DNA from 2 places in the Microbacterium sp. NPDC003461 genome. Region 2 is predicted to be linked to the other one. Evidence: predicted binding sites of a transcription regulator. Region 2 holds the regulator's gene; the other holds the start of a gene.
The links. Region 2 encodes LexA, which represses DNA repair genes until DNA is damaged. Its sites were predicted from a motif close to TCGAACANNTGTTCGA; they were not measured.
Positions count from the first base shown of each region.

Region 1: ruvA (Holliday junction branch migration protein RuvA) is a predicted target of LexA. The motif match lies at 3,953-3,968, and genes of this name have one in related genera.

Region 1 is NZ_JBSFPT010000002.1:70,721-78,446, forward strand. Features, by position in the region: gene secF (protein translocase subunit SecF) at 1-36, opposite strand, end outside; gene secD (protein translocase subunit SecD) at 36-1,751, opposite strand; gene ACWDR7_RS01620 (preprotein translocase subunit YajC) at 1,773-2,183, opposite strand; gene ruvB (Holliday junction branch migration DNA helicase RuvB) at 2,281-3,321, opposite strand; gene ruvA (Holliday junction branch migration protein RuvA) at 3,314-3,931, opposite strand; gene ruvC (crossover junction endodeoxyribonuclease RuvC) at 4,068-4,622, opposite strand; gene ndk (nucleoside-diphosphate kinase) at 4,714-5,130, opposite strand; gene ACWDR7_RS01645 (DUF4233 domain-containing protein) at 5,172-5,552, opposite strand; gene ACWDR7_RS01650 (bifunctional folylpolyglutamate synthase/dihydrofolate synthase) at 5,549-6,901, opposite strand; gene ileS (isoleucine--tRNA ligase) at 6,898-7,726, opposite strand, start outside.
Region 2 is NZ_JBSFPT010000021.1:37,424-45,149, forward strand. Features, by position in the region: gene ACWDR7_RS09625 (class I SAM-dependent methyltransferase) at 1-492, opposite strand, end outside; gene hflX (GTPase HflX) at 620-2,158, shown strand; gene ACWDR7_RS09635 (alpha/beta hydrolase family protein) at 2,250-4,238, opposite strand; gene lexA (transcriptional repressor LexA) at 4,293-4,988, opposite strand; gene ACWDR7_RS09645 (LysM peptidoglycan-binding domain-containing protein) at 5,228-5,590, shown strand; gene ACWDR7_RS09650 (histidinol-phosphate transaminase) at 5,681-6,793, shown strand; gene hisB (imidazoleglycerol-phosphate dehydratase HisB) at 6,829-7,434, shown strand; gene hisH (imidazole glycerol phosphate synthase subunit HisH) at 7,431-7,726, shown strand, end outside.

The DNA of each region.
Region 1 (7,726 bases), on a different contig from region 2:
GTAGAGGTCGTTGCCGAGCTCGTTGAATGAGCGCATCAGGCGTCTCCCTCCCCCGTCTTGCCGGGTTTCTCGGCGGCCGCGAGCTCGGCGGCCCGCTTGCGCTCTGCGATGGTCTGGCGGCGCTCGGCCTCGGCGACGGAGCGCTTGGCCCTGGCCACGGGCGCGACCGACCGCTTGAACTCCGCGCGGCCGCGGTAGACGGCGCCCAGCGCGGCGGGGTCGAGGCCCGAGAGGCGGTGCCCGCCGCCGAAGAAGCGCGTGCGGGCGATGAGCTGCATGACCGGGTGCGTGAAGATCACGAAGATGAGCACGTCGAGCGCGGTCGTGACGCCGAGGGTGAAGGCGAAGCCCTTCACCGTCGCGTCGGCGAGGATGTACAGCACGACCGCCGCGAGCACGTTGATCGACTTCGAGATGTAGATCGTGCGCTTGGCGCGATCCCATCCGTCCTCGACGGCCGACGTGATCGACTTTCCGTCGCGCAGCTCGTCGCGGATGCGCTCGAAGTACACGATGAACGAGTCGGCCGTGAAGCCGATCGTCACGATGAGGCCCGCGACGCCCGCGAGCGACAGGCGGTAGCCGAGACGCCACGAGAGCAGGCAGAGCAGGATGTACGTGAGCACGCCCATCACCACGAGCGACGCGATGATGACCGAGCCGAGCGCGCGGTACGACAGCAGCGAGTAGAGCGCCACGAGCGCGAGGCCGATGAGGCCGGCGAGGAGGCCGATCTGCAGCTGCTGCTCGCCGAGGGTGGCCGAGATGGTGTCGGAGCTGACCACCGTGAAGCTCAGCGGCAGCGCGCCGAACTTGAGCTGATCGGCGAGCTCCGAGGCGCTCTCCTGGTTGAACGATCCCGAGATGCTCGGGCGGCCGTCCATGATGACCGCGTTCATCTGCGGGGCCGAGATGACGTCGCCGTCCAGGACGAACGCGAACATGCTGCGCGGGTCGGACGGGTTCTGCTGCCCGAGCGCGTAGAGGCGCTGGCTGACCTGACCGAACACGGTGGTGCCGTGGTCGTCGAGGTCGAGCTGCACGGCCCACTGGCCGTTCGTCTGGTCCACGGTCGCGGCGGCGTCGTCGATGGAATCGCCCGTGATCTCCACCGGGCCGAGCACGTACTTCGAGCCCGCGCCGTCACATGCGATGACCGGCTCGTCCGCCGCCGCCGACGCGGGGTCGACGTCCGGATCGGCGCAGTCGAACGCGAGGTAGCGGGACCACAGGTAGTCCGACACCCAGTTCGGATCGGACCCGTCGGTCGGCTCGATGGAGGGCGTCGCGGGCAGCGCGGTGTCCGGCGCCGGGTATGGCGTCTCCTCGCCGTCCTCGCCCACGAAGCTCGTGGCCGCATCGCCCGCGTAGATGACCGAGCGCAGCTCGAGCTGCGCGCTCGCCTCGATCCGGTCGCGCGTCTCGTCGTCGATGCGCCCGGGCATCTGCACGACGATGTTGCGCGCGCCCTGGGTCGTGACCTCGGCCTCGGCGACGCCCGACGCGTCGACGCGCTGGCGGATGATCGACACCGCCTGCTGCATCTGCTCGCCCGACGGGTCCGCGCCCTCGGTCTGCGCCTCGAGCACGATCTGCGTGCCGCCCTGCAGGTCGAGCGCGAGCTCGGGCAGCCAGGACGACTGCTTGAACACGTACACGCCGAGCGCGTTGGCGCCCGCGAGCACGGCGGTCAGGATGAGGAGTCCCGTCAGGGCGCGCCACGCGCGCCGCACAGGGGTCGGTGTCGCCACGTCTCAGCTTCCGTGCGGGGGTTACTTGGCGTCGTCGTCGCCGCGGAGCTTCTCGATGCGCTCCCCGTTGAGCGTGTAGCCGTCGGCGTCCGTGGTCTCCTGCTCGGTGACGTCGTCGTCGGTCGCGACGTCCTCCGCCTCGTCCGCGGCGGTCTCGGCGGCCACCGTCTCGGGCACCAGATCCACCGCCTGCGCGTGCACCTCGGCGATCACGCCGGGGGCGATCTCCACCTTGGCCGGCTGCGTGAGGTCCTCGGCGTCGAACTCGACGAGCGTGCCGAACAGGCCCGAACGCGTCATGACGCGCGCGCCCGGCACCATCTGCGTGCGGCGCTGCTCCTCCAGCTCCTGGCGCTTCTTGGCGTTGCGGCGCGAGCTGATGAACATGAACACGACCATCACGGCCAAGACGACGAGGAGGAGCAGATTCATGTCCATACGGATGCAGCGACCTTTCGGGGGTGGACGCCCGCCGTCGGCGGCGAGAGCGTGAGAGACGCCGAGTCGGGCCGGCGCAAGTCTTCAGCGATTATAGGTCATCGAGGGGAACGGCCCCCGACGCCCCGAGCGGGTGCGCGACGCCCAGATGCGCGTACGCCTCCGGCGTCGCGACCCGCCCGCGCGGCGTGCGGCCCATGAAGCCGATGCGCACGAGGTACGGCTCCACGACGCTCTCGACGGTGTCGGCCTCCTCGCCGACGGCCACGGCGAGCGTGCTCAGCCCGACGGGTCCGCCGCGGAAGCGGCGCACGAGCGCGTCGAGCACGGCGCGGTCGAGCCGGTCGAGGCCGATCGCGTCGACGTCGTACAGCTCCAGGGCGGCGCGCACGTCGCTCAGCTCGGGCGCCGCACCGTGCGCGTGCACGAGCGCGTAGTCGCGCACGCGGCGCAGCAGCCGGTTGGCGATGCGCGGCGTACCGCGCGAGCGCATGGCGATCTCGGCCTGCTGCTCCGGGCCGAGCCGTACCCCGAGCATGGCCGCCGAGCGCTCGACGACGCGCTCCAGCTCCTCGGGCTCGTAGAACTCCAGGTGCGCCGTGAAGCCGAAGCGATCCCGCAGCGGGTTGGGAAGCAGGCCCGAGCGCGTCGTGGCGCCCACGAGCGTGAACGGCGCGAGGTCGAGCGGGATGCTCGTCGCGCCGGCGCCCTTGCCCACCATGATGTCGATCCGGAAGTCCTCCATGGCCAGGTAGAGCATCTCCTCGGCGGAGCGCGCCATGCGGTGGATCTCGTCGATGAAGAGCACCTCGCCGGGCGTGAGGCTTGACAGGAGCGCGGCCAGATCGCCCGCGTGCTGGATCGCCGGGCCGCTCGACATGCGCAGCGGGCGGGCGCTCTCGTGCGCGACGATCATCGCGAGCGTCGTCTTGCCGAGGCCCGGAGGGCCCGCGAGCAGGATGTGGTCGGCGGGGCGATCCTGGATCCGCGCCGCGTCGAGCAGCAGCTGCAGCTGGCCGCGCACCTTGTGCTGGCCCACGAAGTCCGCCAGGCTGGCCGGCCGCAGCGCGCCCTCGATCGCCAGCTCGGTCTCGTCCTGCGGCTGGGGCGAGGCGGCGTCGCGCTCAGACACGGGCACCGCCGTTCGCCGGCCCGAGTGCCGCGAGTGTGAGGCGCAGCAGGGCCTGGACGGAGGCGCGGTCGGCCTCCGAGGCCCCCTCGGCGGCGGCCGCGACGGCCTCGCCGGCCACGCGCTCGGGCCAGCCGAGTCCCGCGAGGGCCTGCGTCACCTGGGCCAGGACGTCTCCGGCCACGCCCTGCGGGGCGGCGGCGGGGGCCGACGGCGGCGCGAGCTTGCCCTGCAGCTGCACGGCGATCAGCTTGGCCGTCTTGGGCCCGATGCCCGACACCTTCCGGAACGGTCGGTCGTCTTCGGCCTGCACGGCCGCCGCGATCCGGTCGATGCTCATGGCCCCCAGCACGCCGAGCGCCGACTTCGGTCCGACGCCGCTCACGCCGAGCAGCGTGCCGAACACGTCGAGCTCGGCACGGGTGGCGAAGCCGAAGAGCGACAGCGCGTCCTCGCGCACGATCAGGTGGGTGTGCAGCGCCAGCTCCTCCCCCGGCCGCGCGCCGCGGGCGACCTCGGGCACCACGGCCACGGAGAAGCCGACCCCGCCGACGTCGAGCACCACCGAGTCGAGGCCGGCGTGCAGGACGTCGCCGCGCAGGAACGAGATCATGCCTCCACCCTACGCATCCGTTCGCACATCCGTTCGAGCCACGCGGATTCCCCGTCCCCCTGCCGCGAGACAGCAACTGCGCGCCGAGACCGCGTCGTTACGCCGCTGTCTCGGCTCCCGATGCTGTCTCGCCGATTCAGCGGCGCGCCGGGGCGCGGCGGGAGCGCCCCTCGGCCTCGGCCCACGCGCGCTGCGCCGGGGTGAGCGCGCCCTCGGGTGCGGCCGCGGGGGCGCCCCGCCACGCGTGGCAGAGCGCGAGCGCGAGGGCGTCGGCCGCATCGGCGGGTTTGGGCAGCTCGTCGAGCCGCAGCACGCGCGCCACCATGTGCTGCACCTGCGCCTTGTCGGCCGAGCCGTAGCCCGTGATGGCGGCCTTGACCTCGCTCGGCGTGTGCGTCGCGGCGGGGATGCCGTGCTCCGCCGCGAGCATGAGCGCCACGCCCGAGGCCTGCGCCGTGCCCATGACGGTCTGCAGGTTGTGCTGCGCGAACACGCGCTCGACCGCGAGCACCTCGGGTCGGTGCGCGGCGAGGGCCTCGCGGATGCCGCGCGCGATCGCGGCAAGCCGCTCCGCCACCGGTGCGTCCGGCGCCGAGCGGATCACGCCGACGTGCACGAGCGTGGCCGAGCGGTCGCGCGCGACGTCGACGATCCCGACGCCGCAGCGCGTCAGCCCCGGATCGATGCCCATGATGCGCCGCGTGCTCACCCCGCCACGCTAAGCGCCCCCTCCCGCGGGCCGGTGAGGCGCGCGGAAGGGAGCGCTGAGTGAGCCTCGGGCGTCAGGCGAACCAGATCTCGAGCTCGCGCGCGGCCGACTCGGGCGAGTCCGAGCCGTGCACGAGGTTCTGCTGCACGGCCACGCCCCAGTCGCGGCCGTAGTCGCCGCGGATCGTGCCGGGTGCGGCGGTGGTGGGATCCGTCGTGCCGGCGAGCGAGCGGAAGCCCTCGATGACGCGGTTGCCGGCGACCCGGATCGCGACGACGGGCCCCGACATCATGAACTCCAGGAGCGGCTCGTAGAACGGCTTGCCCTCGTGCTCGGCGTAGTGCTTCGCGAGGAGCTCGCGGCTGGGCTCGACCAGCCGGATGTCGACGAGGGAGTAGCCCTTCGCCTCGATGCGAGCCAGGATCGCGCCCGTCAGGCCGCGCGCGACGCCGTCGGGCTTGACGAGGACGAGGGTCTCTTCGGTGGCCATGGATGGTCCCTTCGTGTGTTGCGGATCTCGAGTCGGCGACGTCAGCCGTCGGCTCCGGCGCGCTGCGCGCTCACGCGGCTCTCGATGCGCGCCCCACCGATCGTCGCATACGCCCACATCCCGCCGAAGATCAGCGCGATGAGCAGGATCGCCGGCACGAGCAGCGCGCCGAGGGCGACGACCGCCTGCAGCGCCCAGCCGAGGGCGAATCCCCAGTCCCAGCGCAGCAGACCGGAGACGGCGAACATGAGGACCGCGACCACCGATCCGGCGACGATCCCCCACCAGGAGGGCATGCCGTCCGGCATCGCCTGGAGCCCGTGCACGGTGAGGCCGCCGAGGAAGACGACGATCGCCTCGAACACGAGCACGACCTGGCCCAGCTTCTCGGGCAGCGGGCGGTAGCGGAGCGGGCGGCTCATGCGCTCCACCCCGACTTCCAGTCCTCGCTCTCGGCCAGCACGAGCGCCTCGCCCGCGAGCACGACGGATCCGGCGACCACGACGCCGCGCTTGGGTGCCGATGCGGCCCACTCGCGCGCCGCGTCGGCGGCGTCGGCCAGACTCGGGTGGACCGTCACGCGCAGTCCGGCGGCCTCGGCCATGTCGGCGAGGTCGTCCGGTGAGGCCGACCGGTCGGACTCGGGGTTCGTCGCGAACACGTGCGCCGCGACGGGCGCGAGCTGCGCCACGATGCCGGCCGCGTCCTTGTCGGCGAGCACACCGAGCACGACGCCCCACTCCTCGAAGTCGAAGGACTCGCGCAGCGCCTGCGCCAGCGCGGCGGCGCCGTGCGGGTTGTGCGCCGCGTCGACGACGACCGTCGGGTCGATGCCCACCAGCTGCAGGCGCCCGGGAGAGGTGGCCTCCTGCAGCCCCTCCGTGAGCACCTCGTCCGTGATCGCCTGCGAGGCGTCGCCGATCAGCGCCTCCACGGCCGCGATCGCGAGCGCCGCGTTCTCGCCCTGATGGCGACCGAGGATCGGCAGGTACTGCTCGGCGTACTCGCCGGCGAGCCCGCGCACCGTGATGAGCTGGCCGCCCACGGCGAGCTTCTGCTCGGCGAGCGCGAACTCGCGGCCTTCGAGCGCCAGGTTCGCCTCGCGCTCCCCCGCCACCCGGCGCAGCACGGCCTCGGCGGCCGGCACCTGACGCGCCGAGACGACGCGCGCGCCCTGCTTGATGATGCCGGCCTTCACCTCGGCGATCTTCTCGATCGTGCCGCCCAGGCGATCCGCGTGATCCATGTCGATGGGTGTGAACACCGCGACGTCGCCGTCGGCCGTGTTGGTCGAGTCCCACGATCCGCCCATGCCCACCTCGAGCACGAGCACGTCCACGGGAGCGTCGGCGCAGGCGACGAACGCGAGCACGGTGAGCAGCTCGAAGAACGTCAGCGGCTCCTCCCCCGCCTCACGCAGTTCGGCGTCGACCATGCCGACGAAGGGCTCGATCTCGTCCCACGCGTCGGCCACGGCCGCGTCCGCGATCGGCTCGCCGTCGACCTGGATGCGCTCCGTGAAGCGCTCCAGGTGCGGGCTCGTGAACAGGCCCGTGCGCAGCCCGTGCGCGCGCACGAGGCTCTCGATCATCCGCGCCGTCGAGGTCTTGCCGTTCGTGCCCGTGATGTGCACGACGCGGTACGTGCGCTGCGGGTCGTCCAGCAGCTCGAGCACGCGCGCGGTGCGCTCCTTGCGCGGCTGCACCCAGCGCTCGCCCGCCCGCGCGAGCAGCGCCTCGTAGACGGCGTCGGCGCGTTCCCGGTCGTTCATCGCTCTCCGATCTCGGCGGTCTCGACGACCACGCGGGTCACGGCCACCTGGAAGTCGCCGGCGTTGGCATACGTGCCGGCCGGCACGGTCGCGACGTGCTCGGCGTCGCCGCCGAACGCGCCGTCGCGCACCTCCGCCTCGACGGCCAGCGTCTCGCCCGCCACGTCCGCGGCGTCGAACGCCTGCCGCACGGCGGCGGCGTCGTCGGCCGACGCGAACGCCAGCTCGAGGCGGATCCGGTCGCTCACGTCGAAGCCCGCGGCCTTGCGGGTGTCCTGCACGGCGCGGATGATGTCGCGGGCCAGGCCCTCGGCGGCCAGCTCGGGCGTCACCACCGTGTCGAGCAGCACGAGGCCGCCGCCCGGCAGCAGCGCGAGCGCCTCGCCCTCGGGTCGGCCCGTGGTCTCGAGCACGAGCTCGTACTCCCCCTCCTGCAGCTCGATGCCGCCGGCCGTGACCACGCCGTCGCGCTCCGACCAGTCGCCCGACTTCGACGCCGCGATCACCTGCTGCACCTGCTTGCCGATGCGCGGGCCGAGCGCGCGCGCGTTGACCGTGAGGCGGTGCGAGATGCCGTAGGCCGCCGCGGTGTCCTCGCCGAACTCGACGAGCGAGACGCTCTTGACGTTCAGCTCGTCGCGCAGGATGTCCTCGAACTGCGTGAGCTCGGCGGCGCCGGGCACGACGACGGTGAGCCGCGCGAGCGGCAGCCGCACGCGCAGCCCCTCCTTCTTGCGCAGCGCGTTGGCGATGCTCGAGACCTCGCGCACGGCGTCCATCGCGCGGCGGATGTCCGCGGCCGGCGCGAACTCGGCCGCGTCGGGC
Region 2 (7,726 bases):
ATCGCGCTTGACCACGAGGTAGGCGTCGCTGCGCTCCGCCAGCCGCGGGATCCACGTCTCCATCAGCTCGTGGAGCATCGACTTGCCGACCCGGATCGGCGGATTCGAGCGGATCGTGCGGAAGGTCACGTCGGAGGGAACATCCGCGGGCGTGACGGCGTTGATGTTCTCGAGGCCGAGCTCCTCGGCGTTGCGCCGCACGAGGTCGAGGGCGCGCTCGTTCACATCCACCGCCCACACGCGGGCGCGGGGCGACAGCGTCGCGAGCGTCAGCGAGATGGGCCCCCATCCGCATCCGAGGTCCAGGAAGTCGCCGCCCGCGGGCGGCTCCGGGGTGCTGTCGAGGAGAACCTTGGTGCCGGTGTCGAGACGTTCGGGACTGAAGACGCCGGCCGCGGTCGTCACCTCGACCTCACGGCCGGCGAGGGGGATGCGGATGCGCCGAAGCTTCTCGGCGCTGGCGGGAGCCTCGCTGAAGTAGTGATCTCCCATAGGCGGCCAGCGTACCGGAGTCGACGGTCCGCCGTAACGCGCAGTTCCTGCGCAGGACACCATCTGCCGCGATCGCGGCGGATCACCTAAGCTGAAGGGCTTGCACGTGCACGAAGACAGGGAGCACATGACGGAATCCACCTCGTCCGAGCCGGACACCACCTCGCGCCGCGACGACGCGACCGAGGACTCGATCGATCCGGTCGAGCGCGTGCTGGCGAGCGTCGATGCGCGCTCGGGGCTGCGCACCTTCGGCGGCGCCCAGGCGCTGCAGGACGACGCGACGGCCTACGGCACATCGGACGGCGAGCAGTGGGATCGCGAGGAGCGCGCCGCGCTGCGCCGCGTCCCGGGGCTGTCGACCGAGCTCGAGGACGTCACCGAGGTCGAGTACCGGCAGCTGCGGCTGGAGAACGTCGTGCTCGTGGGCGTCTACTCCCAGGGCTCGCTCGTCGACGCCGAGAACTCGCTGCGCGAGCTGGCGGCGCTCGCCGAGACCGCCGGCGCCGTCGTGCTCGACGGCGTGCTGCAGCGCCGCCCGCACCCCGACCCCGCGACGTACCTCGGCCGCGGCAAGGCCGAGGAGCTGAGGGACCTCGTGGCGTCCGTCGGCGCCGACACGGTCATCGCCGACACCGAGCTGGCCTCCTCGCAGCGCCGCGCGCTCGAGGACGTCGTCAAGGTGAAGGTGATCGACCGCACCGCCGTGATCCTCGACATCTTCGCGCAGCACGCGAAGACGCGCGAGGGCAAGGCGCAGGTCGAGCTCGCCCAGCTCGAGTACCTGCTGCCGCGCCTGCGCGGCTGGGGTGAGTCGATGAGCCGCCAGGCCGGTGGCCAGGTCGGCGCGGGCGGAGCGGGCATGGGCTCGCGCGGACCGGGTGAGACGAAGATCGAGCTGGATCGGCGTCGCATCCGCACGCGCATGGCGCAGCTGCGCCGCCAGATCCGCGACTTCGCGCCTGCGCGCGATGCCAAGCGCTCCGAGCGCAAGCGCAATACGATCCCGTCGGTGGCGATCGCGGGGTACACGAACGCCGGCAAGTCGAGCCTGCTGAACCGCCTCACGAGCGCCGGCGTGCTCGTCGAGAACGCGCTGTTCGCCACGCTCGATGCGACCGTGCGCCGCACGGAGACGAGCGACGGGCGCGTGTACACGCTCGCCGACACCGTGGGCTTCGTCCGCAACCTGCCGCACCAGCTCGTCGAGGCGTTCCGCTCGACCCTCGAGGAGGTCGCCGACGCCGACGTGCTGCTGCACGTCGTCGACGCGCACCACCCCGATCCCGCCGGGCAGATCGCCACGGTGCGCGACGTGATGGGCGAGGTGGGGGCGCGCGAGGTGCCCGAGATCGTCGTCTTCAACAAGGCCGACCTCGTCGACGACGACACCCGGCTCGTGCTGCACGGTCTCGAGCCGCGCGCGGTGTTCGTCTCGTCCCGCACGGGCGAGGGCATCGACGAGCTGCGTCGCGTCGTCGAGGACGCGCTGCCGCTGCCCGAGGTCGAGCTGCGCGCCGTCGTGCCGTACAGCCGCGGCGAGCTCGTCTCGGCCATCCACGAGACCGGCCAGCTCCTCGAGCGCCGCCACGAGACCGAGGGCACGTTCGTCCACGCGCGCGTCAACGCCCGCCTCGCGGCGGAGCTGGAGCCCTACACGCTCTGACCCCACCCCCGCCGAACCCGCGCTCGTCCGCCGAGCCCGCGCTCGATGCGGCGCGGGCTCGCCGATCGAGGGCGGGTTCGGCGGGGTGTCGTCAGTCCAGCTCGAGCGGCGGGGTGTCCGGGGTGGTGAAGCCGAGCACCTCGCCGAGGAACGCCAGCTCCGCCTCGAAGGCGCGCTGCAGCGTGTCGGCGCGGCGGAAGCCGTGCGACTCGCCCTCGAACAGCAGGTACGCGTGCGGCACGCCGTTGGCCGCGAGCGCGTCGCGCAGCGCCTCCGACTGGCTCGGCGGCACGACGGGATCGTCCGCGCCCTGCAGGATCAGCAGGGGCGTGCGCAGCGTCTCGGGGCGCGACAGCGGCGACCGCGAGACGTACACCTCCTCCGCCTCGGGCAGGGGCCCGACGAGCCCGTCGAGGTAGCGCGCCTCGAAGTCGTGCGTGTCGGCCACCAGCCGGCGCAGATCCGCCACGCCGTAGCGGCTGATGCCCGCGGCGAACGCATCGGTGTCGGCGACCGCGCACAGCACCGTCCAGCCGCCCGCCGATCCGCCCTTGATCGCGATCCGGTCCGCGTCCGCGAGCCCCGCCTCCGCGAGCCCGCGCGCCGCGGCCGCCGTGTCCTGCACGTCGACGACGCCCCAGCCGCCGCGCAGCCGCTCGCGATAGGCCCTGCCGTAGCCCGTGGACCCGCCGTAGTTCACGTCGAGCACGCCGATGCCGCGGCTCGTGAAGTACGCCATGACGATCGAGAGCGTGCCCGAGACGTGGGTGGTGGGACCGCCGTGCACCAGCACGAGGTAGGGCGGCAGCTCGCCCTCGGGTGCGTCGAACTCGGGGCTCGTCGGCGGGTAGTCGAACGCGTGCACGGGACCGTTCGGACCGGGGCAGGTGATGGCGCGCGAGACCGGCAGCCAGGCGGGGTCGAGGTCGCCGACGGGCACGCCGCCCCGCACCGGCTCGATCGTGTGCGCGTCGACGTCGAGCAGCCACAGGCCGCCCGGCACGCGCGCGCCGGCGCCGGTCAGCAGCACGCGCTGGCCCCGCACGTCGCGCACGAGCACGCCGCCCGTGAGGGGCGTGTCGAGGGCGTCCTCGGCGCCGCACGTGGGATCGATCACGACGAGCTGATCCGATCCGTTCGTCTGCACCGCGAGGATCCGGCCGTCGGTCGTGGTCGCGTACCAGCGCGCGCCGAGGTTCCACAGGGGCCCGCCCGTGTCGGCGTCGACCGTCATGATCGGCTCGGGCCCGACCGCCGACAGGCCGTCGACGCGCGCCCAGTGCAGGTTCCAGCGCGCATCCTGCCCCGGGTGCGGGATGTCGGCGAGGAACATCAGCTCGTCGTCGCCCGTCCACTCGGGCTGCAGCGCCGAGACGGTGCCCGCCGCGGTGCGCCCGCCGGCGATCACCACGTGCTCGGTCACGCGGCCGCGCTCGTCGAGGCGGCCGACGCGCAGCTCGGCGGCGTCCCACGGCATGTCGGGATGGTCCCACGCGATCCACGCGATCCGATCGCCGCGCGGGGCCGGATAGGCGAGGAAGTCGCTGCCCGCCACGACGCTCGCGACGGCGGCCGCGTCGTGCGCGGCCGACCCGTCGAGGGGGATGCGCACGATGTCGCGCGCGGGCACCGGGGCGCCGGTGCGCGTCTCGCGCACGGCCCACAGCGCGCCCTCGGCGAGGGTGAGGTCGCCGAAGCACATGCCGCCGTCCGCCGGGGTGAGCGGCTCGGGATCCGTGCCCGGCGCGAACCTGTAGACGCGCTGGTCGGCGTGCTCGACGAAGTAGGCGACGCCGTCGTCGCCGGCGGTCCACGCACCGCCGCCGTACTCGTGCACGCGGGAGCGCACGCTCCAGGGGGCGGGCAGCAGCACCTCGGGCTCGCGGCCGGCCTCGCCGCGCATCAGGGCCGTGCGGCCGCGCTCGGCCGGCAGGCCCTCGCTCCACCAGACCTCGTCGCCCACGAAGCGCGCGCCGTCCACGCGCAGCGATCCGCCGGCCACGTCGGCCGCGGTGATCGGCGATCGCCACGTGCCGTAGGGCGCGATCGTGCGGGCGGGGGCGGTCGCTTCGGAGGCCATGCCACCCACCGTAGGCGAGACGGCGGCGGGCCGCAGGGCGCCCGCCGGTGCGGATCAGACGGCGCGCAGCACGGCGACGACCTTGCCCAGCACGGTCGCCTCGTCGCCGAGGATCGGCTCGAACGCCGAGTTGCGCGGCAGCAGCCACGTGTGGCCGTCGCGCTGGCGGAAGGCCTTCACGGTGGCTTCGCCGTCGAGCATCGCCGCGACGATGTCGCCGTTCTCGGCGTTGTTCTGCGCGCGCACGACCACCCAGTCGCCGTGGCAGATCGCGGCGTCGATCATCGAGTCGCCGTTGACCTTGAGCATGAACAGCTCGCCCTTGCCCACGAGCTGGCGGGGCAGGGGGAAGATCTCCTCGACCTGCTGCTCCGCCGTGATCGGCACGCCCGCGGCGATGTTCCCGACGAGCGGCACCATCGCCGCGTCGCCGACGGCGGGCGCCGTGTCGGCCGGGTTCTCGCCCGACAGACCGGGCAGGTCGATGAGCACCTCCATGGCGCGCGTCTTGCCGGGGTCGCGGCGCAGGTAGCCGCTGAGCTCGAGCTGGCCGAGCTGGTGCGTCACGCTCGAGAGCGACTTCAGCCCGACGGCGTCGCCGATCTCGCGCATGCTCGGCGGGTAGCCGTGGCGCTGGATCGAGCGCTGGATGACCTCGAGGATGGCCATCTGCTTCTCGCTGAGGTTCCGGCGACGCCGCGTGCGGGGCTTGTCGTCGGTGCCGGCGATGTCGGCCGCGGCGTCGCTCATCTGTGCTCCTCGTTCGGATGTCGGAGGTCCGTGATTACGTGACCCTCGACCTCGAAGGTAGCCGATTCGTCGGGGTCTTCGGGAGATTTGTTCGAGCGTGTCCCGGCGGATCCGATGTCGGATGTCGGAGATAGCGTTGACATGTTCGAACCGTCGAACGTATATTCGGTACAGAGCTTCGCATCCGGCCTCCCGGCCGAGCGTCGGATGCGAAGCCGCCCAGACAGAAGGAGCACGACATGAGCACCGCCATCCTCACGGCAGCGGCAGCCCCCTCCGCGCCCCGCACCCGGCTGCGCCTCACGGTGCGCGGCCGCCGCGTGCTGGCGGCGCTGGCGGCCGCCCCGGTCGTCGCGGGTCTCGCGGCGGCCGTGCTCGGCGGCGGCGCGGCCCTGGCATCGGGCGAGGCGGGCGCCGACGCCTCGGCGTTCCACCTCGTCACGGTCACCGCGGGCGATTCGCTGTGGAGCATCGCGCAGGACGTGGCGCCCGGTCACGACCCGCGCGACGTGGTGTACGAGCTGAAGCGGCTCAACAACCTCGCCGGCGGGCTCGTGAGCCCCGGCCAGCAGATCGCGGTTCCCGCGGGCTACGCCGACTGAGCGGGGGCCGGGGCGGCATCGTCGTCCTCGCGATGACGGGCACGGCGATCGTCCGGCATCGAGGGGCCGCTCGGATCTAACATGGAGGGCGTGACCTCCGACCCGGCGAATACCTCGATCGCTCCCGCGATCACCCTCGACGACCTGCCGCTCCGCGCCGACCTGCGCGGGCAGACGCCCTACGGGGCGCCGCAGATGGCGGTTCCGGTCGCGCTGAACGTCAACGAGAACACGCATCCGGTGCCCGACGATGTCGCCGACGACATCGCCGACGCCGTCTCGCGCGCCCTGCGCGACGTGAACCGCTACCCCGACCGCGAGTTCACCCAGCTGCGCGAGGGATTCGCCGACTACCTCGGCCACGGACTCGTGCCCGAGCAGCTCTGGGCGGCCAACGGCTCGAACGAGGTGCTCCAGCAGGCGCTGCAGGCCTTCGGCGGGCCGGGGCGCTCGGCCTTCGGCTTCGCACCCACCTACTCGATGTATGGGCTGCTGGCCCGCGGCGTCGGCTCCGACTGGGTGACGGGCGAGCGCGGCCCGCGCTTCGAGATCGATCCCGAGGACGCGGCCCGTCAGGTCGCCGACGCGCGGCCCGACGTCGTCTTCCTCTGCGCGCCCAACAACCCCACGGGCACGCCGCTGTCGCTCGACGTCGTCGAGGCGGTCTACGACGCCACCGACGGGATCGTCATCGTCGACGAGGCGTACCGCGAGTTCGCGCCGCGCGAGGAGCCGTCGGCCCTGAGCCTGCTGGAGGGGCGCCCGCGCCTGGCCGTCTCGCGCACCATGAGCAAGGCGTTCGCCTTCGCCGGCGCGCGCGTCGGCTACCTCGCCGCCGATCCCGCCTTCATCGACGCGCTGCGTCTCGTCCGGCTGCCCTACCACCTGTCCGCCCTCACGCAGGCGGCGGCCTCCGCGGCCCTGCGCCACGCCGACACGATGCTGCGCACGGTCGACGAGATCGTCGAGCAGCGCGACCGCATGTCGGCCACGCTCGAGGCGCTCGGCTACACCGTCTACCCGTCGTGGGCGAACTTCGTCCTGTTCGGCGGGGTGACCGATCCCTCGCGCACCTGGTCGGCGCTGCGCGACCGCGGCATCCTCGTGCGCGACATCGGCATCCCCGGCCACCTGCGCGTCACGGCGGGCACGGAGGACGAGACGACGGCGTTCCTCGAGGCGCTCGCGGAGATCGGCAACTGAGCCGGGATCCCGCCCCGCGCAATAGACTCGAGGGTATGACCGCAGCCCGCACCGCCCGCCGCAGCCGCTCGACGAGCGAGTCGTCCGTCGAGCTCGAACTGGACCTCGACGGCACCGGCGCGAGCAGCATCGACACGAGCGTGCCGTTCTTCGACCACATGCTCACGGCGTTCGCGAAGCACTCGCTGACCGACCTCACGGTGAAGGCGAGCGGCGACACGCACATCGACGCGCACCACACCGCCGAGGACGTCGCGATCGTGCTGGGGCAGGCGATCCGCGAGGCGCTCGGCGACAAGTCGGGCATCTCGCGCTACGGCGACGCGCTCGTGCCGCTCGACGAGGCGCTCGCGCAGGCCGTCGTCGACATCTCCGGGCGGCCCTACCTCGTCCACACCGGCGAGCCGGCCGGATTCGAGCAGCACCTCATCGGCGGGCACTTCACGGGATCGCTCGTGCGCCACACCTTCGAGGCGATCGCGTTCAACGCCGGCCTCACCGTGCACGTGCGCGTGCTGGGCGGCCGCGACCCGCATCACATCGCCGAGGCGGAGTTCAAGGCGCTCGCGCGCGCGTTCCGCCAGGCCAAGGCCCTCGACCCGCTCGTGACGGGCGTGCCGTCCACGAAGGGCGCGCTGTGACCGACGCGGCTTCCGCCGGCCAGGAGCGGCCGCTCGTCGCGGTCCTGGACTACGGATCGGGCAACGTCCACTCCGCCGTCAAGGCCCTGCAGGCGGCCGGCGCCGACGCGCGCCTGACGAACGACCGCGGGCTCGTGCGCGATGCCGACGGCCTGCTCGTGCCCGGCGTGGGCGCGTTCCGCGCCGTCATGGAGCAGTTGAACGCCATCCGCGGCGGCGAGCTGATCGAGCGCCGGCTGGCGGGCGGCCGGCCCGTCATGGGCATCTGCGTGGGCATGCAGATCCTCTTCGA